One region of the Rhizobium sp. WW_1 genome, then DNA from elsewhere that is predicted to be linked to it. Evidence: predicted binding sites of a transcription regulator. Region 1 holds the regulator's gene; each other region holds the start of a gene.

Evidence for each region. The regulator PhoB, encoded in region 1, activates phosphate uptake and scavenging genes when phosphate is short. The targets are predictions, from matches to a motif close to TGTCATNNANCTGTCAT.
Region 2: the regulator PhoB is predicted to act here: its motif matches at 2,560-2,576, upstream of phnF (phosphonate metabolism transcriptional regulator PhnF).
Region 3: the regulator PhoB is predicted to act here: its motif matches at 4,308-4,324, upstream of phnC (phosphonate ABC transporter ATP-binding protein).
Region 4: the regulator PhoB is predicted to act here: its motif matches at 5,111-5,127, upstream of BJ928_RS19980 (DapH/DapD/GlmU-related protein).

Annotation. Positions count from the first base shown of each region.
Region 1 covers NZ_RAIN01000001.1:1,029,212-1,036,504, forward strand. The annotation lists gene argF (ornithine carbamoyltransferase) at 1-43, opposite strand, end outside; gene BJ928_RS04865 (aspartate aminotransferase family protein) at 117-1,316, opposite strand; gene BJ928_RS04875 (GcrA family cell cycle regulator) at 1,742-2,272, shown strand; gene phoB (phosphate regulon transcriptional regulator PhoB) at 2,359-3,042, opposite strand; gene phoU (phosphate signaling complex protein PhoU) at 3,074-3,787, opposite strand; gene pstB (phosphate ABC transporter ATP-binding protein PstB) at 3,839-4,654, opposite strand; gene pstA (phosphate ABC transporter permease PstA) at 4,669-6,003, opposite strand; gene pstC (phosphate ABC transporter permease subunit PstC) at 6,000-7,293, opposite strand, start outside.
Region 2 covers NZ_RAIN01000020.1:56,277-63,569, reverse strand. The annotation lists gene BJ928_RS33105 (ABC transporter permease) at 1-483, opposite strand, end outside; gene BJ928_RS33100 (ANTAR domain-containing protein) at 483-1,064, opposite strand; gene BJ928_RS33095 (transporter substrate-binding protein) at 1,061-2,197, opposite strand; gene phnF (phosphonate metabolism transcriptional regulator PhnF) at 2,632-3,402, shown strand; gene phnC (phosphonate ABC transporter ATP-binding protein) at 3,476-4,273, shown strand; gene phnD (phosphonate ABC transporter substrate-binding protein) at 4,323-5,261, shown strand; gene phnE (phosphonate ABC transporter, permease protein PhnE) at 5,297-6,196, shown strand; gene phnE (phosphonate ABC transporter, permease protein PhnE) at 6,193-7,074, shown strand; gene BJ928_RS33065 (MFS transporter) at 7,150-7,293, opposite strand, start outside.
Region 3 covers NZ_RAIN01000001.1:1,481,810-1,489,102, reverse strand. The annotation lists gene phnE (phosphonate ABC transporter, permease protein PhnE) at 1-1,258, opposite strand, end outside; gene phnE (phosphonate ABC transporter, permease protein PhnE) at 1,267-2,247, opposite strand; gene phnD (phosphonate ABC transporter substrate-binding protein) at 2,314-3,225, opposite strand; gene phnC (phosphonate ABC transporter ATP-binding protein) at 3,318-4,172, opposite strand; gene BJ928_RS07215 (pyridoxamine 5'-phosphate oxidase family protein) at 4,395-4,949, opposite strand; gene BJ928_RS07210 (DapH/DapD/GlmU-related protein) at 5,043-5,660, opposite strand; gene phnL (phosphonate C-P lyase system protein PhnL) at 5,657-6,364, opposite strand; gene phnK (phosphonate C-P lyase system protein PhnK) at 6,374-7,150, opposite strand; gene BJ928_RS07195 (alpha-D-ribose 1-methylphosphonate 5-phosphate C-P-lyase PhnJ) at 7,147-7,293, opposite strand, start outside.
Region 4 covers NZ_RAIN01000006.1:392,188-399,480, forward strand. The annotation lists gene ftsZ (cell division protein FtsZ) at 1-889, shown strand, start outside; gene lpxC (UDP-3-O-acyl-N-acetylglucosamine deacetylase) at 1,219-2,175, shown strand; gene BJ928_RS19970 (outer membrane protein assembly factor BamD) at 2,464-3,333, shown strand; gene recN (DNA repair protein RecN) at 3,346-5,019, shown strand; gene BJ928_RS19980 (DapH/DapD/GlmU-related protein) at 5,166-5,798, shown strand; gene BJ928_RS19985 (GFA family protein) at 5,870-6,295, shown strand; gene BJ928_RS19990 (CDP-diacylglycerol diphosphatase) at 6,397-7,137, opposite strand.

The sequences.
Region 1 (7,293 bases):
CCGGAACGGCAGAGAGGTCGAGAAAGTGTTTCGGAGAAGCCATGTCCTTACCTGTACTCCAGAAAAAACAATAACGCCCGCGTGGGGCAGGAACGCCCCGATTGCGGGCGTTGAGTTCAAGCCGATTTTTTGGTGCGGGCAATACGCGCACGTTCGGCCGCACGCTCGAGACGAGCGAGACCTTCGCGTGCCTCCTCAGCCGTCACGACCAGCGGCGGCAGCAGGCGGATGACGTTGTCGCCGGCCGGCACGCCAAGCAGATGCTCGGCGCGGATCGCCTGCAGCAGATCCGCCTGCGGAATGGCCGCCTTGATGCCGAGCATCAGGCCTTCGCCGCGTACGTCCTCGATGATATCGGGGAAGCGATCCTTGAGCGAGGCGAGCCCCTGGCGGAACACCAGCGCGATATCGCGCACATGCTGCAGGAAACCCTCTGCCAGCACGATGTCGAGGACGGCGTTGCCGACTGCCATAGCCAGCGGATTGCCGCCATAGGTCGATCCATGCGTGCCCGCCTTCATGCCCGAAGCGGCTTCCGCCGTCGCAAGGCAGGCACCGAGCGGGAAACCGCCACCGATACCCTTGGCGACCGCCATGATATCGGGCTTGATGCCAGCCCATTCATGGGCAAAGAGCTTGCCCGTGCGGCCGACGCCGCATTGGACTTCATCGAGGATCAGCAGCATGCCGTGCTCGTCGCAGATCTCACGCAGCCCGCGCAGGAATTCGTTGGTCGCCGGACGGATGCCGCCCTCGCCCTGCACCGGCTCGATCAGGATCGCGGCCGTCGCGTCGGTGATGGCAGCACGCACCGCATCGAGATCGCCGAACTGAACCTGATCGAAGCCCGGCGCCTTCGGGCCGAAGCCCTCGATATATTTCTCCTGACCGCCGGCGGCGATGGTCGCGATGGTGCGGCCGTGGAAGGCGCCTTCGAAGGTGATGATATGGAACTTTTCAGGATGCCCCTTGGCAAACTGATAGCGCCGCGCCGTCTTGATGGCGCATTCCAGCGCTTCCGCACCCGAGTTGGTGAAGAAGACCTTGTCGGCGAACGTCGCTTCCGTCAGCCGCTTCGACAGCTTCTCCTGGCCAGGCACCTCATAGAGGTTGGACAGATGCCAGACCTTGTCGGCCTGCGCCTTCAATTCGGCGACGAGATGGGGATGCGCATGGCCGAGCGAGTTGACAGCAACGCCGGCGGCGAAATCGAGGTAGCGCTCACCGCTTTCCGTGACCAGCCAGACGCCCTCGCCTCGCTCGAACCGCAGTGGAGCGCGCATGTAGGTGTCATAAAGCGGCGTGGTCTCGGCCATGGCCATATCTCCTCGATCACAACTTTAAGGACCGATCGCTTCGGCTTGATGAAACGGGTCCGAAAAAATCAAAAATGCCGCCTTGCGGCGGCCCGGGCACTATTGATGTTTTGCACCGCGATGTCAACAAAACTGGCGCTTTGGCAGGTGCGAGAAAGCGCTTGCGGGCAAAAGAGATGGGTTCGACGGCGGCTATTGCAGAAATGCCACGCCCGGACAGCAAGTTGGGGAAAACCTCGAAATCGATTCCTCAAGATTCCGCCGACTCTTGTCACGGAGTCAGCCTCACACTAGGTTAAAAAGCAATTGCTAGACTGCATGCGGCGGAACTAGTCACCACAATTTTAGAGCGTTTCGTGCCTCGTTCCCATCCGAGGCAATGGTGAGGGATTCTGCCATCGGAAACGCGACAGCGGAGACAGGGCATGAATTGGACAGACGAACGCGTCGAGAAGCTGAAGAAGCTATGGTCCGAAGGATTGAGCGCCAGCCAGATCGCTGCGCAGCTCGGTGGCGTGAGCCGTAATGCCGTCATCGGCAAGGTGCATCGCCTGAACCTTCCCGGCCGAGCGAAGGCGGGCGGCACGACAACCGCAGCGCGCACGCCGAAGCGCAGCGCTGCCGCACCTCGCCCCGCCAGTTTCGGCTCGCGCGTTGCAACCCGTACGGTCGTCACCCGCCAGCAGGGCGCAACCATGCTGAAGGAAGAGATCGAGGTCGATTCCGTCAACGAAATTCAGTATCGCCCGGCTGCAAATGTCGTCGTTCCGATCTCCCGTCGCCTCGGCCTGACGGAACTGACGGAGCGCACCTGCAAGTGGCCGGTCGGCGACCCGCTGAAGGATGATTTCCACTTCTGCGGCAACGACAGCCCGGATTCGTCGCCCTATTGCACCTATCACCAGCGCCTGGCCTACCAGCCGGTGCATGACCGCCGGCGCAACAACAACGGCTGAAATCCAACGCAAGACAAAGAGAAACGGGCCCCTCGAGGCCCGTTTTCTTTTTCCGCCGCTATGTCGATGCCTGAGCGGCTAACCGCTCAGGCTTCCATGGAATAGCCCGCGCCGCGAACGGTGCGGATGACATCCTGCATATTGGAGAAATTCAGCGCCTTGCGCAGGCGGCCGACATGGACGTCGACGGTGCGTTCGTCGACATAGATGTCGTGTCCCCATACGCCGTCGAGCAGCTGCGAGCGCGAGAAGACGCGGCCCGGCGAGGACATCAGGAATTCCAAAAGGCGGAATTCCGTCGGCCCCAGCCGCACTTCGCGGCTCTTGCGATGGACGCGATGCGTCTCGCGGTCCAGCTCGATATCGCCGCAACGCAGCACCGTGGAGAGAACCTCCGGACGGGCGCGCCGCAGCATCGCCTTGACGCGGGCCATCAGCTCCGGCGTCGAGAACGGCTTGACGACGTAATCGTCCGCGCCGGTCGAAAGCCCGCGCACGCGCTCGCTTTCCTCGCCGCGGGCCGTCAGCATGATGATCGGCAGGCGCTCCGTCTCCGGCCGCATACGCAGCCGGCGGCAGAGCTCGATGCCGGATACACCGGGGAGCATCCAGTCGAGGATCAGAAGATCCGGGATGCGCTCCTGGAGACGCAACTCGGCTTCATCGCCTCTGAGGATGGTGTCAACCTCGAAGCCCTCGGCCTCGAGGTTGTAGCGCAGCAGAACGCTGAGCGCTTCCTCGTCTTCTACAACAGCAACTCTTGGAACCATGCGCCTATGGTCTCCCTTCTTCGCTTCCAGATTATTCCGTCACCGCGCCGACGGTATTGGCGGTATCGTCCTTCGGGCGCTCGCCTTCGGGCTGAGCACCCGTCGCCATGTAATAGATCGTCTCGGCGATGTTGGTGGCATGGTCGCCGATGCGCTCGATGTTCTTGGCGCAGAAGAGAAGATGCGTGCAGGTGGTGATGTTGCGCGGATCTTCCATCATGTAGGTCAGCATCTCGCGGAAGAGCGAGGTGTACATCGCGTCGATTTCCTCGTCGCGTTCGCGGATCGACACAGCCTTGTCCGGCGAGCGGGTGGCGTAGACGTCCAGAACTTCCTTGAGCTGGCTCAGAGCCAGTTCGGAGAGGTGCTCGATGCCGCGGGCGAGACGGCGCGGAACGCCCGTGCCCTGCACCGCGATGACGCGCTTGGCTGTGTTCTTGCCGAGATCACCGACACGCTCCAGATCGGAGGCGATGCGGATCGAGCCCATGATTTCGCGAAGGTCGGCGGCCATCGGCTGACGGCGGGCGATGGTGACGATCGCCTTGTCGCCGACTTCGCGTTCGGCATGATCGAGGATGACGTCGTCGGAGATGACCTTCTGTGCAAGAGCGGTGTCACTGTTGACCAGTGCGCGTACGCTGTCGCTGACCATCTGCTCGGCCAAGCCGCCCATTTCCGCAATGCGGCGCGTCAGGAACTTCAGGTCTTCGTCGTAGGCAGAGAGAATGTGAGTGGAGACCATTTTTCTATCCTCAAGGTGAACTGTGTGAAATGTGCCGCGCGCCTGACATCATCAACCAAAACGGCCCATGATGTAATCCTGCGTGCGGAAATCGTCGGGATTGGTGAACATCTTATCGGTGTCGTTCTCCTCGACCAGATGGCCGAGGTGGAACATTGCGGTACGTTGCGAAACGCGGGCTGCCTGCTGCATGGAATGCGTCACGATGACGATGGTGAAGTTTTCCCGAAGCTCGTGGATGAGATCCTCGACCTTGGCGGTTGCGATTGGATCGAGCGCCGAGCACGGCTCGTCCATCAGGATGACTTCCGGGCTGACGGCAACGGCGCGGGCGATGCACAGGCGCTGCTGCTGGCCGCCCGACAGGCTCGTGCCGGCGTCGTGGAGCCGATCCTTCACCTCGCCCCATAGACCGGCTTTCTGCAGGCTGGTTTCGACGATATGCTCGAGATCGGCTTTCGAACGATGCAGGCCGTGGATGCGCGGGCCATAGGCGACATTCTCGTAGATCGACTTCGGAAACGGATTCGGCTTCTGAAAGACCATGCCGACGCGCGCGCGCAATTCCACCACGTCGATGCTGTTGTCGTAGACATCCTGGTCGTCGAGCGTGATCTTGCCGGTGACGCGGCAGGTCTCGATCGTATCGTTCATGCGGTTGAGGCAGCGCAGGAAAGTGGACTTGCCGCAGCCGGAGGGGCCGATCAGTGCCGTCACCGTATTGGCACGGATCTTCAGATTGACATCGAAGAGCGCACGCTTGTCGCCATAGAAAACCGAAACGTCCTGGCCGATCATCTTGTAGGGGATCGTCATCATCTTCCTGGTCAATGCTCTTTCGCTTGCGGCTTCCGTCATCATGTTCATTTTCCGGCCCTCCCCTACCAGCGCCGCTCGAAACGGCGGCGCAGCAAGATCGCGCCGATATTCATCGCGACAAGGAAAAAGAGCAGGACGATGATGGCACCGGACGTTCTCTCGACGAAGGCACGCTCGGCTTCGCTTGCCCACATATAGATCTGCACCGGCAGCGCCGTCGAAGGATCGAGGGGCGATGCCGGATAGTTGGCGACGAACGCGACCATGCCGATCAGGAGCAGCGGCGCGGTTTCGCCGAGGGCATGCGCCAGCCCGAGGATCGTGCCCGTCAGAATGCCGGGCATGGCAAGCGGCAGCACATGATGGAAGACCATCTGCATCCGCGAAGCGCCGAGACCGAGCGCCGCGCTGCGGATCGACGGCGGCACGGCGCGCAGCGCCGAACGCGTGGCGATGATGATCATCGGCAGCGTCATCAGGCTCAGCACGAGACCGCCGACCAGCGAGGCCGAACGCGGCAGGCCCATCACGTTGATGAAGACCGAGAGGCCCAGCAGGCCGTAGACGATCGAGGGTACGGCTGCGAGATTGTTGATGTTGACCTCGATCAGGTCCGTCAGCCGGTTCTTCGGCGCGAACTCCTCCAGATAGATCGAGGCGGCGACACCGACGGGCAAGGCAAGCACCAGCACGGTCAGCATCAGATAGAGCGAACCAATCAGCGCGACGCCTAGGCCGGCTGCTTCCGGCCGGCTGGAATTGCCCGATACGAAGAGGCCGCTGTTGAAGGCCTTGTACAGCGCACCGCTATCGCCGAGCTGCTTCATCCAGGCGACCTGTCGGTCGGATACCTTGCGGTCCTTTTCATCGACCGTGAGATCGATCTGGCCCTTGTTGGCGGAATCGATATTGGCACTGGCAAGGAAGGTGACGTTTTCGGTCGTCCCTATGATCGCGGGGTTGGCGACGACACGGTCGCGCAGCGCGACCCTGGCGCCTTCCGACACCATCGCGGTCGCCTCGCGAACGAGGGCGCGATTGGCCGGATCGATGCCAAGCACCTTCACCAGCGCGTCGCGAACGAGAACCGGATAATTGGCAGCAATCAGCACCTTCGGGTCGCTGGCGCGCTTGCCCGTTGGATCGATCACCTTCTCGGTAAATTCGATCGGCAAGGTGATCGAGGTCTGGACGAAGGCGGTATAGCCGGTGCGGACCACGGTCGAAACGAGGATGATGAGGAAGACGAGACCGAAGATGACCGCGGTCATGCCGTAGGCGCGGAACCGGCGCTCGGCGGCATAGCGCCTGGCGATGCCGATATCGCGACGCGCGGGCGCGCCTGGCGTCAGGCCGCGCGGCATGTTCAGCTGAGGGGAGGATACAACATCGCTCATTCGTATTGCTCCCTGTAGCGGCGCACGATGTAGAGCGCATAGACGTTGAGGCACAGCGTCAGGCAGAAAAGCGTGATGCCGAGCGCGAAGGCGACGAGCGTCTGCGGCGACGTGAATTCCAGATCGCCGGTCAGCTGGTTGACGATCTTCACCGTAACCGTCGTCATCGGCTCGAAAGGATCGAGCTGCATACGCGCAGCCACGCCCGCCGCCAGCACCACGATCATCGTTTCGCCGATCGCCCGCGACGCCGTCATCAACAGCGCACCGACGATGCCGGGAAGGGCGGCCGGCAGCAGCACGCGCTTGACCGTTTCGGAACGCGTGGCGCCAAGGCCGAGCGAACCGTCGCGGAGCGAGCGCGGTACGGCCATGATGATATCGTCCGACAGCGAGGAGACATAAGGGATGAGCATCACGCCCATCACGAAGCCCGCCGTCAAAACGCTCTGGGCTTCGATGAAGCTTCTATAGTTCCCGGTCATCAGACCGTCGATCTCGGCGGAGATATCGCGCAGGAAGGGACCGACCGTAATGAGAGCGAAAAAGCCGTAGACGATCGTCGGAATGCCGGCCAGAACCTCCAGCATCGGCTTGGCGATGGAGCGCACGCGGGCCGAGGCATATTCGGCCATGTAGATCGCCGCGAACAGGCCGATGGGCACGGCAAACAGCATGGCGACGAAGCCGATATAGATCGTACCGGCCAGCAGCGGGATCAGGCCGAAGGTGCCCGACGTCTGCGAGCCGGCGCCGGCAAAGCGCGGGTCCCAGACGGTGCCGAAGAAGAATTCATTGGCAGGCACCATGCTGAAGAAACGCGCCGCCTCCGAAAGCATGGAAACGACTATCCCGACGGTCGTCAGCACCGCGATGGAGGAGGCTATGATCAGCGCGCCGAGAATGACCTGCTCGACACGGTTGCGGGCACGAAAGCGCAGCGCAATGGCACGCAGGCCGTAAACCGCGCAGAGCAGCGACAGGACGATCGCCGCTGCCGACATTACCACGCGGCTCACTTCGCGCATGCTGTTATACTTGTTGGCGGCATCGATCATGTAGCCGGTGGGGCGAACGGCGAGGGGGACGCCCTTCTGCGCCAACAGCAATTGCAGATCGGCCTTGCCGCCGTCGACATCGGCAAGTTCCCCGCTATCGAGCAGGCGCATGCCGTGGGCGATGCTGCGCACCATGCCGTAGCTGAGATTGAGTTCGGCCTGCGGAAGAGACTGAACCTCCTCCGGAAAGGATTTGATCACCAGGCGGTCGATGACCATCGGGCTGACGATC
Region 2 (7,293 bases), on a different contig from region 1:
ATAGACGATACGCGCCACCTGCACCCAGTTCACCAGCGCAATGACCATGGCAACGATCCAGAGGCTCGGTTTCAGGATTGCGGCGAGCACGATGGCAAGCAGTAGCGCCGGGAACGCCATCATGAGATCGGTAAAGCGCATCAATAGGCTGCCGGCCCAGCCGCGCAGATAGCCGGCCATGACGCCGACGAAGAGGCCGATGGCGACGGCAACGCCGTTGGCGACGAGGCCGATCACCAGCGATGTTCTTGCGCCGAACAGCAGCCGTGACAGCAGGTCCCGTCCCAGTGTGTCCGTGCCGAGCAGGAACTGGCCTCCCGGCGGCATGGGCGCGCCTTCGAGAGTGAGGCCATCGAACATCTGGTTGTCAGGGTCGAAGGGCGCAAGCCAAGGTGCGGCAATGGCCATGGCCACGACGGCGACGACGATGATGAGGCCGAACAACCCAGCGGGTTGCCGGCATAATTCCTTCAATACCCGCATCAGCCGACCTCGGACAATGTTTCGGAGCCGACCAGAAAGAAGGCGGCAATTTGCTCAACCGGAAGACGCCGGCGCATGGCGCAGTTTCGCAGAATGGCATAGGCGCATTCGTCGTCGATCTGACGTTCCGCTTTTAGCTTCTCGATCGCCGAAAAGACGACGGGCCTGAGCTTCAGCCGTTCCTCCAGGCGCGCGATGTGACCGGCCGTCCTGATCCGTTCCTCATGAATCGACACCGCCAGCACGAGCGCGGGAAAGACGGCGGATGCCAAAACCGGTTTGGGAATGATTGCGCCCGCGCCCTGGCGCAGAGCCCATGCGATGCGGCCGGGTGCTTCGGAACCGAGAACGGCAACGACGGGACGCAGCGGCTTGTCGTCGCTCCACGGAATCAGTTCGTCCCATCCGCGGTCGACGTCGACGATGACAAGATCCGGCAGTTCACCGACGGATATCGGCGTCCACTGGCGGGTTGCCCGCATGCCGAGAACGATGAGCTGGCGGTTCAGTCTCTCGGTATTGCTGTCGTCTTCCGCAAGGATCGTGACGCGCCATCCGGCGAAATTGGGAGTGCCCTTCATGACTGCACCACGCGGAGATGCCGAACCGGCTTCTGCCTGCTCGTGATCAAATAGGGGTCAGCCGGGATGGCGGGCTCCGATGCGATGAGATCGAACCCCAGTTCCGGATTGATACGGCCGAGATAGAAGGGCAGGGCGGCATGGTTGGTTGTCGGATCGACGATCAGATTGCCGAGAACCGACGGCCAGGCGCGCGAGACGATCTCCTGCCTGACCATCATCGGATCGTCGCTGCCGCATGTCTCGATCGCGGCAATGCAAAGGGCGACCGCCGTATAGGAGCTGGCAAACATGGTGGAGACCTTGCCGGTCTCTGGCCGCCATGCTTTCAGGCGGGATTTGAAGGCGAGGTTCTCGCTGGTGTCCAGCCCGTCGAAATAGGAGAGCGCGGAAAGCTGACCGACGGCGCCGCCGGCAATATCCTGTAATTCGCACTCCGTCAGATCGCAGCTGGCAACGGGGCAGTTTTCCGGAAGGAAGGCCGGATCGCTCTTGGCAAGCTCGCCTATTGCCGCAAGGAATGCGTAGCTCGATGGACCGATAAGATTGTTGAGAATGAAGCTTGGCCTCTTCTCCGCGATGTCGGCGATGATGCGCTCGACCGATGTCTCCTCGAGCGGCAAATAGCGCTCCCCTAGGATAGTGCCGCCGGCATTGACGATCAGTTCGCGGGCAAGCCGGTTCATCTCCCAGCCCCAGACATAGTTGGCGCCGACGAGATAGGGCCTGGAACCATGGCGTGGGATCAGATGTTCGAATAACGGGATCAGATGCTGATTTGGACAGGCGCCGATGTAGATGACGTTTTCGTTGGCTTCGAAGCCTTCGTAGGGGCACATGTACCAGAGCAGGCCATCGTGTTTTTCGACAAGAGGAATGACTTCCTTGCGCGCGGCGGAGGTGATGGTGCCGACGATATGGCGGCAGCCGCTGTCGCGCATAAGGCTTCGGGCGCCTTCGAGATAGGCCGCAAGGTCCGCATGCGGGTTGAAGAAGACCAGCTCCGCCTTGTCGCCGCCATTTTGACGGTAGTCGTGCAGAGCGAATTCGGCGCCCAGGCGGGCCTCGCGTCCCAGCGAGCCGTATGGCCCGGTGGTCGAATAGAGAATGCCGATCTTCATGACGTCTTGCATCAACACCCCAAAACAAAAAATCCCACAACGCGGATCCCGGAAGCCGGGGCGTTGTGGGGCGCTATTGCCCTTCGACAAACGAAGTCATGTAAACAAGCAGAGCAGCTGACCTGCTCATATCTTGAGCGTGATTAAAATACGGTCAATTTAGGTTTGTCAAGTCGGAAGCCACGCTGTCGGGATGGGCTGTACAAGCCATGTCGACGGTGTGCCGAGCCCCGCGATGCAGGTCTTGAGCGCTGGCTTCTCATTCGTCAAAGATAGCGGCAGGCGGCTCGCGCCGCACGAACTCTGCGAGATCATAGAAGCTGTTGCGCACTCGGTTCGATATCTGTCGCGACATGACAAAATATTCTCGCAGCCGTCATGCGACTGTCACCTGATGCGCATACTCATTCGAATGGCTTTAATCAACATTCGAATGAGTTCGGTCTTTGAGTAGAAACCCTGCAATTGGATGGGAAGATCTGGCCGAAAGGCTGCGCGGTGATATCGAAGCCGGCGTCTACCCGGTCGGGAGCCTGCTTCCCAGCGAGCCTAACCTGATGGAACGTCTGGGCGGAGGACGTCATAGCGTCCGCCGCGCATTATCGGAGCTGTCGGCCCACGGGCTCATTCGCACCGAGCGCGGCAAAGGCAGCTTTGTCCAGCGCGCCGATGTCATTGACTACAAGATCTCGCTTCGGACCCGCGTGTCCCGCAACATTGGCGAGCAGGGACGCGCCTCGACCGACCAGCCCGTCAGCGAAGAAGTCGTTGCCGCGTCGACCACGGTGGCGCAGGCCTTGAACATCGAGGAGGGGGCCGCGGTTTATCGGATCGTGCGTTACGGTTTTGCCGACGATATTCCGATCAGCATCTCCACCGCCTATCACCCTGTTGACCGCTTTCCCGACATAGACAAGGCGCGACGTAGTCTGCGCCGGCTTTCCGAGATTTACGCCACGTACGGCGTGCATGACTATTTCCGACTGAAGACAGTCATTTCGACGCGTATGCCGCTAGCCGAAGTCACGCGCGTCTTACGCCTGCCGCCACAACAGCCGGTGCTGGTCACTCACAAGATCGATGCGGATACGAAAGGGGTTCCAATCGCTTATTCCGAGGTCGTTTGGGCCGGCGACCGGGTGCAATTCACCATCGACAACACGCTGGAGATCAACGATATGACGGCCGGAAACGCAGCTGACAGGCATTCGAAATGAGCGGACCCATGTCAGGTAATCCTGCTTTTCACCGTGTCACCGCTGCAATTTCGAAGGCGTGGAAGACACGCTGATGGCCGATCTGGTGATTAGGGGCCTCTGCAAGAATTTTGGCGACAAGCGCGCGGTCGACAGCGTTGATCTTAGCGTTCCGCAAGGACAGATGATTGGCGTCATCGGTCGCTCCGGCGCCGGCAAGTCGACGCTTCTGAGGATGATTAACCGACTGACCGAGCCGACCATCGGCGATGTCCTTTTCGGCAACCGCAATATCTCGACGTTGAAAGGTGCCGCACTTCGCGAGTGGCGAGCCGAATGCGGCATGATCTTTCAGCAATTCAATCTCGTGGGACGGCTGGATGTGCTGACCAATGTGCTGCTTGGCAGGGCAAGCCAGCGCGGGGTACTGCCACTCCTTTTCAAGCATTTCGGCGTGCGCGAAAGAGTGCTTGCCGTGCAGGCGCTGGATCGCCTGGACATTGCCCATGCCTGGAACCAGCGTGCGGACAGTCTTTCCGGCGGCCAGCAGCAGCGTGTTGCTATCGCCCGCACATTGCTGCAGGAGCCGAAACTCGTTCTCGCGGACGAGCCGATCGCCTCGCTCGATCCCAAGAGCGCGGCGATCGTCATGGACGCGCTGAAATCAATCAATCGCGAGGACGGGATCACCGTCCTTTGCAATCTGCATACGATCGACACGGCGCGTAGATATTGCGACCGCGTGATCGGTATGGCGAACGGTAGGATCGTCTTCGATGGTCCGGCCGCAGCCCTCGACCGCGCCGCATTGCGCCTGATCTACGCAGGCGGCGAGGAGCATGACGTCAGCGAAGCGGTGACATCCGTCGACATTGAAGCCGCGTCCGGCTGACGCTCCATTTTTGAAAACATCGCTGTTCATCGACACAGGAGTTACTGTAATGATTTCGCGCGCCCTACGCATCGCCGCGGCAGGACTTATCGGCCTGGCCGGACTGGCTTCTGCCGCATTTGCAGCCGATCCCAGCTGGAAGGCGGACGTTCCGGAAATCCGCATCGGCATTCTCGGTTCGGAAAATTCTGGTGGCGGACTGGCCGAATATAACGGCTTCAAGTCCCTGCTTGAGAAGACCTTCAACGTTCCGGTCAAACTCTATCCTTCTTCCGACTATGCCGGCATCATGAATGCCATGGCCGCGGGCCAGGTGGATATCTCGCTGCTCGGCGCTTCGAGTTATGCCGGCCTCTGGCTGGACTGCAAATGCGTCGAGCCGATGGCTGTTTCCATCGAAAAGGACGGTACGCCCGGCTATTACTCGGTGCTCTACGTCAAGGCGGATTCGCCCTATCAGAAGCTCGCGGATCTCAAGGGAAAATCGTTGGCCTTCGGCGACCCGAACTCGACCTCCGGCTATCTGATCCCGAATTTCGACCTCAAGGACCAAGGCTACGATCCCGCCAGCTTCTTCGGCTCGACGGGCTTCAGCGGCGGCCACGAGCAGAGCGTCATCGCCGTGCTCAAGGGCCAGTATGACGCAGGCGTCGGCTGGAGCTCGCAGCAGGGAGACATTGCCCAAGGCTTTACCACGGGCGTATTCCACAGCATGGTCGGCAAGGGCCTGCTCGACATGAAACAGATCCGTATTCTCTGGCAGTCCGGCCTGATCCCGAACAGCCCTTGGACGGTTCGTTCCGCGCTGCCGGAAGCCTTCCGCAAGGACTTCACCGATTTCCTGATGGCGCTGCCGAAGGAGCATCACGATATCTACGTCGCAGTCCAGGAGGGTGACGGCCTCGGTTACAAGCGTGTCGGTCGCGATTTCTTCGAAGGCATCGTCAAGATGCGCGAAGCGCAGATGCAGGCTCGTCGTAAATCGTAAGTCTGCAGGGCGCTGTTTCGATGGTTATGATTGAGATGCAAACAGCCCGCAACGGCGCCAACGGTCTCGATGCGGTCACCCGCATCGAGGCTGAATATCGTGCGCTCCTTTCGCGCCGGCGCCTGTATGGCGGTCTCGGCTGGGCGCTACTGTTATTGATGGTGCTGCTGGCAGGCCACGAGACCGAATTCTCTCTGGCGAGGCTTCTGGCGGGTATGCCGCACATCGGGGATTATGTTCAGCGGACCTTGCCCGATCTGACGGTTGCCAGATTGCTTGACGACAGCGAGACCAAGGGCTCCTTCGCCTATTGGTTTTACCGGGCGGGCGACTATGCGCGGCTGCTTCTGGATACGGCGGCGATAGCGCTGATCGGCACCGCGCTCGGCGCGGGCGCGGCCTTTCTGCTTTGCTTCGGCGCAGCGCGAAATCTTGCGCCGTTGCCAATCTTTCATTTGACCCGCCGGTTTCTCGACCTGTGCCGCAGCGTACCGGACATCGTCTTCGCGCTCTGCTTCGTCTGGGCTTATGGTGTCGGGCCGCTTGCCGGCATTCTTGCGATCGCCGTCCACACGACAGGCTCGCTCGGCAAGCTGTTTTCCGAGGCAAACGAGGCGGTCGATCCACGCCCGCTGGAGGGATTGGAAGCCGCGGGCGCGAACTGGCTCTGGAAGGTGCGTTTCGCTGTGCTGCCGCAGGTGCTGCCGACGCTGCTCTCCTACACGGTGATGCGCCTGGAGATCAACATACGCTCCGCCTCCATTATCGGACTGGTAGGGGCGGGCGGTATCGGCCAGGAACTCTATTACGTCGTCAGCTTCAATTACTATCAGGAACTGAGCGCCATGGTGATCATGATCGTCGGCGTCGTCTTCGTCGCGGATCTGCTTTCCGAGCGGCTGCGCCACGCGATCCTCGAAGGGAGCAGGGGATGAGCCAATCTCGTCGACAGACGATAGGAGCCGCGGAAATCGATGCGGCAGCGCGGCTTTGCCCCGGTGCATTTGCTGACAAATCAGCAAGGCGTCTTTTGAGAGCCGGCTTCGCGTTGCTGCTCTGCCTGGCGGTCGCTCTGCTCTTTGCGCATTATGGCTTTACGCCCGGGCGCCTCTATGGCGGGCTGGTCTCGGAAAACGGACTGCTGCTGATCCTCTCGCAGATGTTTCGGTGGCATGATGTTTCGACATGGCCGTTTGCAGCCCTGTTTGCCGCCATGCTGCAGACAGTAGCCATAGCCTTTCTCGGCACATTGGCAGCGGCGCTCATCGCCGTTCCCCTGTCATTCTTCGGAGCGCGCAACGTCGTGTTCCTGGCACCATTGCGTTTCGGGTTCCGTCGGCTGTTCGACTGCCTGCGCGGAATAGACCAGTTGATCTGGGCCGTCATTCTCGTGCGTGCGTTCGGCATGGGCCCGATGGTCGGCGTTCTGGCGATTGCGTTGTCGGATATCGGCTCTCTGGCCAAGCTCTATGCCGAAGCCATAGAAACCGCGCGCAAACAGGAGATCGAGGGCGTGAAGGCTACGGGCGCTTCCGCCCTCCTGATCGGCCGCTTCGCAATCCTGCCGCAGGTGCTGCCGCTCTTCGTTTCCCAGGCGCTGTATTTCTTTGAGTCCAACACTCGGTCGGCGACCGTTATCGGCATCGTCGGCGCGGGCGGCATCGGGCTCGAAATATCGCGCCGCATCAAGATACTGGCCTGGGATCAGGTGGCTTTCATCCTGCTGCTTATCTTTGCTACCGTCGTCCTTATAGATGCATTCTCTCAGATCGTAAGGCGACGCCTGCAAGGAGCGACGTCGAAGGAGCGTTGATGTGGAGACCGGGAGCGGAATCTGAGAGGGATGCGGTCAGGAGAAAGTTGTCACCCATTAATTATCCTCTCGAAATCAGGGCCAATACGTTCGCCAGACCAATGGAACGAGGACCAGCGCGCAGGCCGGCAGCACGATCCAGTTGATCGTTTCCCATCCAGAGCTGTGGAGCAGCGATCCGGAGAAGAACGAGGCACATGCCACTGTCCCAAAGACGAG
Region 3 (7,293 bases), 450 kb from region 1:
TATAGGCGACGTTTTCCCAGTTGGCGTTGGTGCGCATTGCTTCCCAAAGCTTGAGGCCGATGCCGCCCGCGCCGACGGCGCCGATGATCGTCGCGCCGCGCACATTCGATTCCCACTGGTAGAGCGTCTGGCTGACGATCACGGGCACGATCTGCGGCATGATGCCATAGCGATGCACCAGAATGGTTGGTGCGCCAGTGGACTTCACGCCTTCGCGCGGCTTGTTGTCGATATTCTCAAGGCCTTCGGAATAAAGTTTGCCGAGCGTGCCGGTCTCCGTGAGGAAGATCGCGCCGCTGCCCGCGAGCGGGCCGGGGCCGAAGGCGCGGGTCAGGAACAGCGCCCAGATCAGCATGTCCACCGAGCGCAGGAAATCGAAGAAGCGCTTGAGGATCTGGTTGACGAGCCGGCTCGGCGTGATGTTGCGAGCCGCCAGGAAGGCCAGTGGGAAGGCGGCGATCGATCCGAGCAGCGTGCCGAGGAAGGCCATGACGATGGTCTGGAACAGCTTGGTCCAGACGTCGCCATGCTGCCATGCACCATTGTTCCAGACGTTGTCGAAGGCGAGCGACAGATTGGATTGCGTGGGGTCGAGCCGCGGCCCTGAGACGATCAGCCCGATCACTTCACTCGCCGGCTTGTCGAAGAAGGGCGAATGCGTGTCGAAGACGAAGTTTGCCCAGCCGAGGAAACGCTTGCGGATCTTCACGCGGTCGGTGGAAATGCTGGCATCGCCGGCAAAGCCGAGATTGACCAGGATATTGTCGTCGTAGACGGTCATCCAGGTCGGGACCGGCTGAGAACCGACGAGCTTCGGCATGTCGCCGCTGATATCGATCGGTATCGTGATGCCGTGCGCCGTGACGATGGCCTGCGTCTTCGTCACCGTTACAGTGCGGCTCGTGCCGCTGACGGAAACGGTCATGCTGCCATCCGGATTGGTCGTGACCCAATCCGGGTTCGGGTTGTCGCCGAGCGGCGAGAAGCGCGGATATTTGATGCTGATCTTGTCGCCGGAGACGCGGAACTCCGGCTGCACGTCATAGCTGATCCATTCGCTGAGATAGATGCCGACGCGCTCCCAATGCGCTTCCGAAATGACTTTCGGCAGGTCGAAGAACCAGACGGCATAGATGCCATAGAGGATGACGCCGATGAACATCATCAGCGCGCCGAAGCGCTGGCGAAAGGACCGGTGAAGGACCTCCGGGTAACGCGCTTCGATTTCCTGCATACGGCCGGCGTCGATGACGGACATGGATAACCTCAATGCTGCAAAAGGAAGGCATGTTCGCCGACGAGACGGCGGCGGAGCCATGCGGAAAACTGGTCGACGGCGATGATCGTCACGAAGAGCAGCAGCACCAGCGCCATGGTCTTGGCGCCGAAGCCGCGCGAGATCGAAAGCTTCAGCTCCTCGCCGATACCGCCGCCGCCGACGGCGCCGATGATGGTGGAGGCGCGGACGTTGATCTCGAGACGCAGCAGTGCGTAGGAGGCGAAATTCGGCATGACCTGCGGCAGGGCGGCGAAACGCACGCGCTCGGTCCAGCTCGCGCCAACGGCGCGCATGCCTTCGTCCGACTTCATGTCGATATTCTCGACGACCTCGTAGAACAGCTTGCCGAGCGCGCCGATCGTGTGCAGGCCGACCGCGATGATGGCGGCGATCGGGCCGATCGACAGGATCGCCGAAAACAGGCCGGCGATGACGATTTCCGGAAAGGCGCGCAGGAATTCCATGATGCGCTTCGTCACCAGTCGGATCGGATTGGAAGGCGACATGTTGCGCGCGGCAAAAAAGGCCATGGGCACTGCGAAGACGAAGCCGATGATGGTCGAAACCAGCGCCACGTTGATCGTGATGATCATCAGCTCGAAATATTCGGGGATGTAGAAATCGCCCCATACATAGACGCGGCCGAGCGGGAAGTTGAATTCTTCGCCGCCGGCGCCATTCGCGCCATTCGGGCTCGGCAGGTCGAAGAGCGCCCGGTAGACGTCGCTCCAGTCCTTGGGGATGAGCCAGCTCAGGAAGTCGAAGAGATGCGGCAGCCGCTCGAAGAAGTGGCCGGCATTGCTTTCGTCGGCGAAACGCACCGAGCTGACGAAGGCGACAAGCAGGATCACGAGGCCGATGCCGGTGTAGAGACGGCGCTTGGCCACCATCTTGCTCCAGGCGTCGCCGATCTCCTTGGCGCTCTGCGGCGCGCTCTGCATGTTCGGGTGCGTATCGGCGATCGTCATGAAATCCTGCCTTTGTGAACAGCAAAAGGGCGGCCGTTGCCGGCCGCCCAGTTATCGGGATGCGGATCAGCCGCCGATGGCAGCCTTACGAACGTCGATAACGGCGTTGTAGAAGTCCGGGGTAACCTTGACATAGCCCTTGAAGTCGCCGCCTTCGACAGCGTTGAAGCACTTGGCGTCAGCCGTCGGGAGCTTCATGAAGAAGTCCGAGAGCTTGGTCTGCCATTCGGTGCCGAGCGCGTTGCGAACGACGAGCGGGCCGTTCGGGATCAGCGGCGAACGCCAGACTTCGACGAGCTTGTTCGGGTCTACGGCGCCCTTGTCGACTTCCTTGCGGAAGGTACCGGAGGTGAAGCCGTCCTTGAAATCGCCAACGCCCGAGGAGTCGTCGACAGCAACGTCGACCTTGCCGTCGTAAGCGGCGAGGAGGTTGTTCTCATGGCCGCCGTTGAACTGGGTCGAGCCGAAGAACTTGTCGTTCGGCATGCCGGTGGTCTTCGGAATCTGCGTCAGCGGAACGAGGTAGCCAGACGTGGAGTCCGGATCGGCGTAGCCGAGCTTCTTGCCCTTGGCGTCCATGATCGTCTTGATGCCGGAGGACTTGAGAGCGAGGCCGATCGAGTAGTAGCCGGTCGAACCGTCGGTCTGCTGCGTGGTCAGGATCGGGGTGACGGCCTTCGGGTCCTTGATGGCGACGGCTGCGTAGCCGGAAGCGCCGAGTTCTGCGAAGTCGAGCGTGCCGCCGAGCAGGCCCTGGATAACGCCGTCATAGTCGGCGGCCGGGAAGAGCGATACCTTCTCGAAGCCGAATTCCTTCTTCAGGTGGTCGGCGAGGCAGGCATAGTTGCGCAGACGGTCGGCTTCGTTTTCGCCGCCGAGAATGCCGACGCGGAATTCCTTGAGGTCTGCAGCGTTAGCAGCAGCGCCGACTGCGAGCGCGACGAGCGCCGTAGCAGCAAAAAGTGCTTTCTTCAACATGGGTTCGTCTCCTGATTAACCGGTGTCCCCGGATGCCTTCGGTCTAGAAGAAATGCGCCCTTGACGCGGGCCTTCGATCCCGGCCGTCCCTCTCAGAGACCGGCCAGCGCCAGCGGTTGCGGGCCGGCAGATTCGGTTGCCGCAGCCTGTGCGGCCGGATCGGCAATGTTGATCGACGTCGACGTCATGCTCTCGTCGATGCCGGCACCGTCCTTGTCGGTGCCATAGATTTCCTTGACGGCGGCGGCCGTCAGATCGGCCGGCTTGCCGTCGAAGACAACCTTGCCGGCTGCCATGCCGACAATGCGTTCGCAATAGTTGCGGGCCGTGTCGAGCGTGTGCAGGTTGGTGATGACGGTGATGCCTTCGCGCTCGTTGATATCCCGCAGCGCGTCCATGACGATCTTGGCGTTCAGCGGATCGAGCGAGGCGATCGGCTCGTCGGCGAGCATCATCTTCGGCTGCTGCATCAGGGCACGGCAGATGGCAACGCGCTGCTGCTGGCCGCCGGAAAGCGTGCCGGCCATCTGCAGGGCCGTCTGCTCGATACCGAGGCGCTCGAGCGCAGCGATCGCCTGGATGCGCTCCTCGCGGGTGAAGACGGACAGTAGGCTCATGACCGTCGAGCGATGATTGAGACGACCGAGCATGACGTTGGTGAGCACGTCGAGGCGTGGAACAAGGTTGAACTGCTGGAAGATCATGGCGCAATCGCGCTGCCAGCTGCGCAACGCGCGACCGGTGAGCTTCGACACTTCGACGCCGGAAAAATGGATCGAGCCGGAGCTCGGGTCGGCCAGGCGATTGATCATGCGCAACAGGGTGGACTTGCCGGCGCCGGAACGGCCGATGACGCCGACCATCTGTCCCTGCGGTATGTCCAAAGTCACGGAATCGACAGCGAGCTTGTTGCCAAACCGGCGCGAGACATTCCTGAGTTCGAACATAGTGCTTCCCTTTCGCGGCTGCCGGGCTGCAAAAACTTCAGCTCTACCGGTGCTAAGAATGGGCGCATGCCCTTGCCTCGAAGGAGTTTCGAGGGGGCTGGCGCCAACCACAAGGCAACCGATTAGTCCCGCTTCATGAAGCTCCAATGTCAGTTTTGTGTAACTGCTGTTACAATCCGGGCCGATTTTGCAAGATTAGCCGGCTGAAGGATTTCCTTGAATTTAGCCGTCAAACATGCCTGTCGGCAGGCCGTCCATGCTGACGCTATTCTTCTCACGCCAGTATTCCTCAATCCCTTCAGGCCCCTTGGCCTTTGCCCATTGATCGAGGCTCGGTCTCTCGCCTTCATAAGAGAAGAGCGGCACGCCGAAACCGCAGGAGGTCTGTACGAGATCGAAGTCCAGCCACACGATCTGCCGCGCCCCGAGCGGCTCTTCGCCCGCATAGTGATCGTGCAGCAATTGCCGATATTTGGACGAGGAACGACGGATGATCCGGCCGCGGCCATAGAGGCGCAGGATCATCGGCGGACCCTCGACGGCGCAGAACATGATGGTCAGGCGGCCGTCAGCCTGCATATGCGCTGCCGTCTCGCTGCCGCTGCCGGTGCGATCGAGATAGATGGCTGTGTTCGGGGAGATGATGCGCAGGCACAGCGTTTCGCGCGGCGAGATATTGACACGGGAATCCGCAGTCGCCGATGCCGTGAAGAAGACGTGCTGCCGCGCGATGAAATCGCGCAGCCGGTCGTCGATGCTGAAAAACTGCTTTGCCATGGAAACTCCTCCCGATCCCGCCCTTGCAAGGATCGTCTGAAAGCTGGATCGCTCGTCAACGCCTTGCAAGCTTGAATTGGGCGGAAACGGTTCTCAGGCGTCGTAGCGATCCAGAAATTCTTCCGCCGAAAGCGCGCGAAAGTCTGCGAGCGCGGTGCGCAGGCGGTCGTGATTCCAATCCCACCATGAGAGCTTGTCCATGCGCGCGCCGACTTCGGGCGTGAAGCGCTCGCGGATGAGCTTGGCCGGCACGCCGCCGACGATCGTATAGGGCGCCACGTTCTTGGAGACGACCGCGCCGGCGCCGATAACGGCACCATTGCCGACCGTAACGCCGGGCAGCACGGTCGCGCCGTGGCCGATCCAGACATCGTGGCCGATCACGACCCGGTTGTCGCGACGCCAGGTGAAGAAATCGGTCTCCATATCGGCATCCGGCCAATAATCGGCGGCGCGATAGGTGAAGTGGTGCAGCGTGGCGCGCCATGTCGGATGGTTGGTGGCATTGATGCGCACCGCGGCGGCGATGTTGACGAACTTGCCGATCGTCGCGCACCAGACCGCACCATCCTGCATGATATAGGAGTAGTCGCCGATTTCGACTTCATCGATGCGGCAGCGGTCGGAGACTTCGGTATAGCGGCCGAGCGTCGAATTGTTGACGCTGGCCGAAGGGCTGATGAAGGGCGTTTCGCCCAGTTTGCGGTTCATGCGGCTGCCTTCCGGGGCGAGAATTGCGAGACGTCGAGAATGCGGCTGCCGACGGCCTCGCGCACCTCTTCGTCATGGAAGATGCCGAGAAGGGCGACGCCTGCCCGCTTCTTTTCTTCGATCATGTCGACGACGACGGCCCGGTTCCTGGCATCGAGCGATGCCGTGGGTTCGTCGAGCAGCAGGATGGCATGGTCGGTGATGAAGCCGCGGGCGATGTTGACGCGCTGCTGTTCGCCGCCCGAGAAGGTGGCTGGCGGCAACTGCCAGAGTTCCTGCGGCAGGTTCAACTGGGCCAGCAATTTGGCTGCGCGGTCGCGAGCATCCGCCAAGGACACGCCACGGGCAAACAGCGGCTCGGCAACGACATCGAGGGCGGCGACGCGCGGCACGGTGCGCAGGAACTGGCTGACGTAGCCCATCGTCTGGCGACGGACGTCGAGCACCGTGCGCGGGTCGGCGGTCGCGAGATCGACGATCCTGCCCTTGTGGGAAACGAGGATCTGACCGCTGTCGACGGCGTAATTGCCGTAGATCATCTTGAGCAGTGAGCTCTTGCCGATGCCCGACGGGCCGCCGAGTACGACGCATTCGCCCGAGGCGACGGAGAAGGAGACGTCGGCGACGACGGGCAGGCGAATGCCGTCGCGCAGATGCATGGTGAAGCTTTTGAAGACTTCGGAAACGACGAGTGGGGTTGCCATGTTTTTTCCTCAGACCTGCAGGATCGAAGAGACCAGCAGTTGCGTATAGGGTTCGCGCGGATCGTCGAGTACGCGATCGGTCAGGCCGTGCTCGATGACGTATCCGTCCTTCATCACCATCATGCGATGCGACAGGAGCCGGGCGACGGCGAGGTCGTGCGTGACGATAATGGCCGACAGGCCGAGATCGTTGACGAGGCCACGAACGAGGTCGAGCAGGCGCGCCTGCACGGAGACGTCGAGACCGCCGGTCGGTTCGTCCATGAAGACGAGGCGGGGGCCGGTCACCAGGTTGCGGGCGATCTGCAGGCGCTGGCGCATGCCGCCGGAGAAGGCGCGCGGCTGGTCGTCGATGCGGTCGGCATCGATCTCGACGCGCTCCAGCCAATCGATGGCCGTGTTGCGGATGTTGCCGTAGTGGCGGTTGCCGATCGCCATCAGCCGCTCGCCGACATTGGCGCCGGCCGAAACCGTCATGCGCAGGCCGTCGGCCGGGTTCTGATGCACGAAGCCCCAGTCGGTGCGCATCAGGAAGCGGCGTTCCGCCTCGTTCATGCGGAACAGGTCGCGATAGGTCTCGTCGCGCATATGGTATTCGACGCTGCCCGTCGTCGGCAGCAGCCGTGTCGAGATGCAGTTGAGGAGCGTCGTCTTGCCGGAACCGGATTCGCCGACGATGGCGAGGACCTCGCCGGGCCAGAGCTCGAAGGACACGTCGCGGCAGCCGATGCGACTACCGTAGAATTTCGAGATGTCCTTGACCTTCAGAAGGGGTGAGTCACTCATTCGGCAGCCTCCTTGCCACCACGCAGTCCATCGGATGCGAGCCCATTTGACGCCAGCATGTGGCCGGCATGGCCATGGGCACGGCGGTCTTCGCAGAAATCAGTGTCGGAGCAGACGAACATGCGGCCGCCCTTGTCGTCGAG
Region 4 (7,293 bases), on a different contig from region 1:
AACCCGCATCCGCGAAGAAGTCGATCCCGACGCCAACATCATCCTCGGCGCCACCTTCGACGAATCGCTCGAAGGCATCATCCGCGTTTCCGTCGTCGCAACCGGCATCGACCGCGCGATGAACGAAGCAGCCGACCGTGGCATGGAATTCCGCCCGGCCGCGAAGCCGGCTATGCGTCCCTCCGCGGCCGCCGCTCCGGTAGCGGCCGCAGCTCAGCCTGTCCATGTCGCGCAGGCCCATACCGCACAGGCTGCTGCTCCGGCTCCCCGCACCGTGGACCCGGTCGCCCAGACCATCCGTACGGCAGAGGCCGATCTCGAGCGCGAGCTGGAATTCCAGATGAGCCGTCAGGCACATGTCCAGCAACAGCCGGTGATGTCGCAGGCAGCAGCGCCGGAAGACAACTTCCGTCCGCAGAGCCGCATCTTCGCAGCCGCTCCCGAAGCTCAGCCGGTCCGTCAGGCCCCGGTTCAGCCGCAGCAGCCGGCACCGGTCATGCATCAGCAGCCGATCATCCGTCAGGCTCCTGAGCAGGTCCGCATGCCGAAGGTCGAGGATTTCCCGCCGGTCGTTAAGGCCGAGATGGAACACCGCGCCCAGCCGGCAGCCACCCAGGCTACCGAAGAGCGCGGCCCGATGGGTCTGCTGAAGCGAATCACCAATTCGCTCGGCCGCCGCGAAGAAGATCCGGCTTTCGACGAGATGATGGCTCCGACGAACAATGCTGCTCCGCAGCAGCGTCGCGCTCCGTCGCCGGAAGCCAGCCTCTACGCTCCGCGTCGCGGCAATCTCGACGATCACGGCCGTCAGGCTCCGCAGGCCCGCATGGCAAGCCATGAGGACGATCAGCTCGAGATTCCGGCCTTCCTGCGCCGCCAGTCGAACTGACCCGTACTGGACAGTATTTTAATAGGTTGCTAACCATCACGATGAAATCCGGGGCCGCAAGACCCCGGATTTCCTTATTTCAGACCAGTTCCTGTATCTGAAATTATCCAATGAATTCAATTGGCTGCTTTCGTAACAAAACGAAAGAAACAGTGATTTGGAATGCGGTGCCTCGGCGCGTATGTAGTTACCAAGCAAGCCCGCTGAATCACATTCGATGACGAATGTATGTGAGGTGCGAGGCATAGTTAACAGACTGAACCGGCAATAAGGGTAAGCGTCCGAAGATGACCGCCCGGCCTGGATCAGACAGACGAAGGCAGAATTACATGGCAATCGGATTGCTTGGTTTTCAGACCACCATTGCAAACCCAGTGACACTTTCCGGTATTGGCGTTCATTCCGGTGCTAACGTGTCGATCACCTTTTATCCCGCCGAAGCCGGCACCGGCGTTGTTTTCCAGCGCCTGCACGACAATGGCGATGTGACCGAACTGCGCGCTGTTTCCTCGCAGGTTGGCAATACGGATCTTTGCACCGTTCTCGGCTTTTCTCCGGCGCGCTCGGTCGCGACGGTCGAGCATGTGATGGCCGCGATCTATGCGATCGGTCTCGATAACGTTATCGTCGAGGTTTCCGGCGCCGAAATGCCGATCATGGACGGCAGCTCGTATCCTTTCATTGAAGCGATCGAACAGGCGGGCATCGTCTCGCTCGGCGTCAAGCGTCGCTACATCCGCGTTATCAAGCCGGTGCGCATCGAAGCCGGTGGCTCATGGTGCGAGTTCCGCCCCTATGACGGCACGCGCTTCGAGGTCGAGATCGATTTCGAATGCCCGCTGATCGGCCGCCAGAAGTGGGAAGGCGATCTGACCGCCGCGACCTTCAAGACGGAACTGTCGCGCGCCCGCACCTTCGGCTTCATGCGCGACGTCGAGCCGCTCTGGGCTTCCGGTCATGCGCTGGGTTCGTCGTTGGAAAATTCCGTCGTCATCTCTGACGACAATACTGTTATCAACGTCGAGGGTCTGCGTTATGCCAAGGACGAATTCGTGCGTCACAAGACGCTCGATGCCGTCGGCGATCTGGCTCTGGCCGGCGCGCAGTTCATCGGCTGCTACCGTTCCTATCGCGGCGGCCATCGCATGAATGCAAATGCCCTGAAGGCATTGCTGAGTGATCCCTCTGCCTATGAGGTCGTCGAAACCTCGGCTCCGCGTCAGCGCGGTCACGGTCGCGAATTCATCGCGGTTAACGCCCCCGAATTCGCTCCCTGGTCGGCGTGATCCTTTCGGGACTGGAATGAAAAAAAGCGGCCGCTCTGATGAAGGGCGGCTCTTTTTTTGACGGACGACTCACGGGGTTTGTCTTTGGGCGCCGGCCGGAACCGGGACGAGGCGGACCGATTTGAGAAATCCCTGTCAAAACAGTGATTAAAGGCTGCGGATATGCGGCCTTTGCCACAAAAATGCGTTAATGCATCATCAATGCGTTGCTCTGATGGTGTTTTTGCGGCTAGAAACGCCAGCGAGAGAACGCCGTCTCCGCAACGACGGCTATGGGACAGTCATCCGATGGGTTTTGCAAGGTCTGAACGCATGAATATCACAGCACGGGCTTTGCTCGTATCGCTCCTTCTGGCCGGTACCGGTGCGGTGGTGACAGGGTGTAATACGAAAAAGGACATCGACATCACCAAGCTCGGTGTCGATACGGATCCGCCGGAGATGCTCTACAATCAGGGCCTCGCCAATATCAAGGCAGGCAACCTGACGGAAGCCGGCAAGAAGTTCGATGCGATCAACCAGCAGCAGCCCTTCTCGGAATGGGCGCGCAAGGCACTCGTCATGAGCACCTTCGTGAAGTATCGCACAGGTCGCTATGACGAAGCAGTGCAGACCGGCAATGCCTATCTCAAGCAATATCCGGCCTCGGAAGATGCCGACTATGTGCAGTACCTGGTCGGTTCGTCCTTTGCCAAGCAGATCGTGGACGTGACGCAGGACCAGCGCGCGGCACAGCAGACGATCGAGGCGATGACTAAGCTCGTCAACACCTATCCGAAGTCGCAGTATGTCAGCGACGCGCAGGAAAAGATCCGCTTCGCCCGCGACCAGCTCGCCGGCAAGGAAATGCAGATCGGCCGCTACTATCTGGAACGCAAGGACTACCTTGCTGCGATCTCCCGCTTCCGCGTGGTCGTGGAACAGTATCCGACGACGAACCAGATCGAAGAAGCCCTGGCGCGACTCGTCGAAGCCTACTATGCAATGGGTATCGTGCCCGAGGCGCAGACGGCAGCCGCCGTTCTTGGTCACAACTATCCGGACAGCCGCTGGTATAAGGATTCCTATCAGCTGCTGCAGAAGGGTGGCGTAGAGCCGAGCGAAAACTCCGGTTCGTGGATTTCCAGGGCGGGCAAGAAACTTCTTCTTGGGACGTGAGATTGAGCGCAGATGCTGATCCAGCTTTCGATCCGCGATATCGTTCTGATCGAGCGGCTGGATCTTGCCTTCGAGTCCGGGCTTTCGGTGTTGACCGGCGAAACGGGTGCGGGCAAATCCATCCTGCTTGACAGTCTGTCGCTGGCCCTTGGCGGGCGCGGCGATGGCGGGCTTGTGCGTCATGGCGAGGACCGCGGTCAGGTGACTGCGGTTTTCGATGTCGGCACGCAGCATCCGGCTCGCAAGCTCCTGCGCGAAAATGACATCGATGACGACGGCGACCTGATTTTCCGACGCGTCCAGTCGGCCGATGGCCGGACCAAGGCCTTCGTCAACGATCAGGCGCTCAGCGTTCAGCTCATGCGTCAGATCGGGCAGCTTCTTGTCGAGATTCATGGCCAGCATGACGATCGTGCACTTGTCGATACGGACGCGCATCGCATTCTTCTCGATGCATTTGCCGGCCTTGCGGATGAGGCGCAGGAGGTCGGCAGGCTTCACAAGATCTGGCGCGATACCGATCGTACCCTGAAGAAGCACAGAGAGCAGGTAGAGCGAGCCGCCCGCGAGGCGGACTATCTGCGTGCGTCCGTCGAGGAGCTGGAAAAGCTCTCGCCGCAAGATGGCGAAGAGGATGAGCTGGCTGAAAAGCGCTCGCGGATGATGAAGGCCGAGCGCATTGCCGGCGACATTGCCGAAGCTTCGGAATTCTTGAACGGCAACGCATCGCCCGTGCCGCATATCGCCTCGCTGGTGCGTCGTCTCGAGCGCAAGAGCCACGAAGCACCAGGCCTTTTGGAAGATACCGTCGCGCTGCTCGATGCGGCTCTTGACCAGCTTTCCAATGCGCAGATGGAAGTCGAGACGGCGCTGCGTAAGACGGAATATGACCCAAGGGAGCTGGAACGGGTCGAGGAGCGGCTGTTTGGGCTGCGGGCCGCTTCGCGCAAATATTCCGTGCCGGTCACGGAGCTGCCGGCACTGGCGCAGCGTATGATCTCGGATCTTGCCGATGTCGATGCCGGTGAAGAGCGGCTGGCGCGGCTTGGTGGAGAGCTTGCCGCCGCCAAGGCGGATTACGATGCTGCCGCGCGCAGCCTGTCGGAAAAGCGCCGTCATGCCGGCGAGGCCCTTGCTGGCGCCGTAATGGCCGAGCTGCCGGCCCTGAAGCTCGAGCGGGCGCGTTTCATGGTGGAGATCACCAGCGATCCTGAAGCCGGGACCGCCGATGGCATCGACGTGGTCGAATTCCATGTGCAGACCAATCCGGGCACGCGTCCAGGACCGATCACCAAGGTCGCTTCTGGCGGCGAGCTGTCACGTTTCCTGCTGGCGTTGAAGGTGGCGCTTGCCGATCGCGGCTCGGCGCCGACCCTCGTCTTCGACGAAATCGACACAGGTGTCGGCGGTGCCGTGGCGGATGCGATTGGCCAGCGGCTGAAGCGCCTGTCCGATCGGGTGCAGGTGCTATCCGTCACGCACGCACCACAAGTCGCCGCGCGCGCCGCCACCCATCTCCTGATCTCCAAGGGGCCTGTGGCGGACGGCTCGGAAAAAATTTCCACGCGTGTTGCGACGATGGAGCCGAAGGATCGCACCGAGGAAATCGCTCGCATGCTTGCCGGCGCTTCGGTGACCGAAGAGGCGAGGGCTGCCGCCAAACGGTTGCTCGCCGGCAACGGCTGATCGCCTCCTTTAACCGTCGGAAAGCGGACGGTGGGGATGTGGACCGCAGGATTTCATCACCGGCTTCTCTCCCAGCTTTTTGATGGTCCCTCGTCATATACCCTTCATCGTCCCCGGTTAGGCAGGCCGGAATCCGGAGACTGTCCATGCACTCGACTACGCAACCAAATCGGCCGAAAATCGCGGAAACCGTTATCCACGCGACGGCGAATATCAGAGATTCAAGCATCGGCAGATGCTGCGAGATCCTGGCGGACACGTCCTTACATGGCGTCCAACTCGGGGATTTCTCCTATCTGGGGCAGCGCTGCATCGTCGGCGATGCCGTGATCGGGAAGTTTTGCGCCATTGCAGCGGAGGTCAGGATCGGTGCCCCCAATCACCCGATGGATCGCCCGTCCATGCACCGCTTCACCTATTGCCCGGAATATTATTCGGCCGAAGCCGTGCGCGACCACGCCTTCTTCGACGAGCGGAAGGCGGATCGTGCGATCGTTGGCAATGACGTTTGGATCGGCCACGGGGTCATTGTCTTGCCGGGCGTGAAGATCGGCGATGGTGCCGTGCTCGCAGCCGGCGCAGTCGTCACCAAGGACGTCGAACCCTATACTGTTGTCGGTGGTGTGCCTGCCAAGTTCATTCGCGAGCGGTTCACCCGCGCCGTCGCCGGGAAGCTTGTGTCAATCGCCTGGTGGGATTGGCCATTCGAGACCATCATGGAGCGGCTCGCCGATTTTCAGTCGAGCGATATCGACGCCTTTTGCGAGCGCTGGTCCTGATCAGCTTCCTGCAGCTTTGCGATTGGCATTTGGCCCGGTTATTTTGTGGAGAAGGATGAGGCAGGTCGGCAATGAGCGACGAAAGACAACAGTATAACGCGGCGTGTCACTGCGGTTCAGTCAGGTTCCGGGTCCGGCTGGCGGACGAGTTCAATACGATCCGCCGCTGTTCGTGCTCCTATTGCCGGATGCGGGGCGCCGTTGTGGTCTCGGCGCAACTCTCGGATATCGAATTTGTCGAAGGCGAAGGCAATCTGACGCTTTATCAATTCAATACCCGGACGGCGAAGCACTATTTCTGCAAGACCTGCGGCATCTATACCCATCATCAACGCCGCTCGAATCCGAGCCTGTTTGGGGTCAACGTCGCCTGCATCGAGGGCATTAGCCCTTTCGGTTTTCCCGAGATTCAGGTTATGGATGGTGTTAACCACCCTTCGGATTCCGGCTCCGGGCCCAGGGTTGCCGGGATATTGCGGTTCGAACCGAAGACTTGAGACGATGCCTTGCTGGGCGCGATCTTGAGGTTATCAATCTAAGGTTGAGTAAAAGCAAAAGGATGGAGCGCCTTCGCGATTCAAAGAAAAGCGGAAAGGGTTCAGAGCTCGCACTTGGGATCAATCATATCCTCTGCGGAGCCGCGGGATTTGTGGGCTTCGTTTATTCGCGCCAGAATGTAGAAGCCATGCCGTCCGTCCGGCAACTTTGAGCCGAAGACGCCAACCACCACGTTTTCCATATTTGAACGAGCGCCGTCGACGCCATCCGCTACGAGCTTCAGCGGATTTAGATCCGAGAGGTCGTTTGCGGCGTCGAGCGTTGCCCACCAACCGGCTTTGGTCTTCAGGTTTGTGAACCGGCCGCTTTGGATTTCTGCGGCATGGGCCTTCAATAGGGCGTGAAAGCGAGGTGTCTCGCATCCCATATGGATATGGAGCCGGTCCTGCGTGCGCCAGCTTGCGGCGTTTATGGCCAGCGCGAAATCCTCGGGCGCGGCCTTCCATCGGTGCAGGCCGATCGCGGATAGCTCTCTCCACGCCGCATCAAAATAGTTTGGCGCTCCGGCAGCCAGAAGGCGCGGGTCTTCGATCCCTGGCACGTTGGCCAGCGGCGCAAGAATGGTGCGCTCCTTGTCGGCCGGCTCACGAAGGACGGCATAGGACGACAAAGGGTCCTGCGCCTGGACTATTTTCAGGCATGGATACGGCGATCCCGTCAGATTGGAGTTGAGCTCGCATGCGCCAACGACCAGCCCCAGAGCGGAGCGGCTGGCGAATGAACTCATGATCACGACTGCAATAACGAGTGAAATAGAGAGAACGGCAAGACGATGCTTCATGCGTGATTTCGAGTTTCTTCTGACGACCCAATCATTTCCGGAGACCTGGCTCTCTTGATAGCCTATCTTAAATCCCTTGCAATAGACGCGAAATTGCGGCGGCTTGCGAACTGGATGGGGATTTCCATCGCGACCGTCCGGATGCTGCGTTTCCGG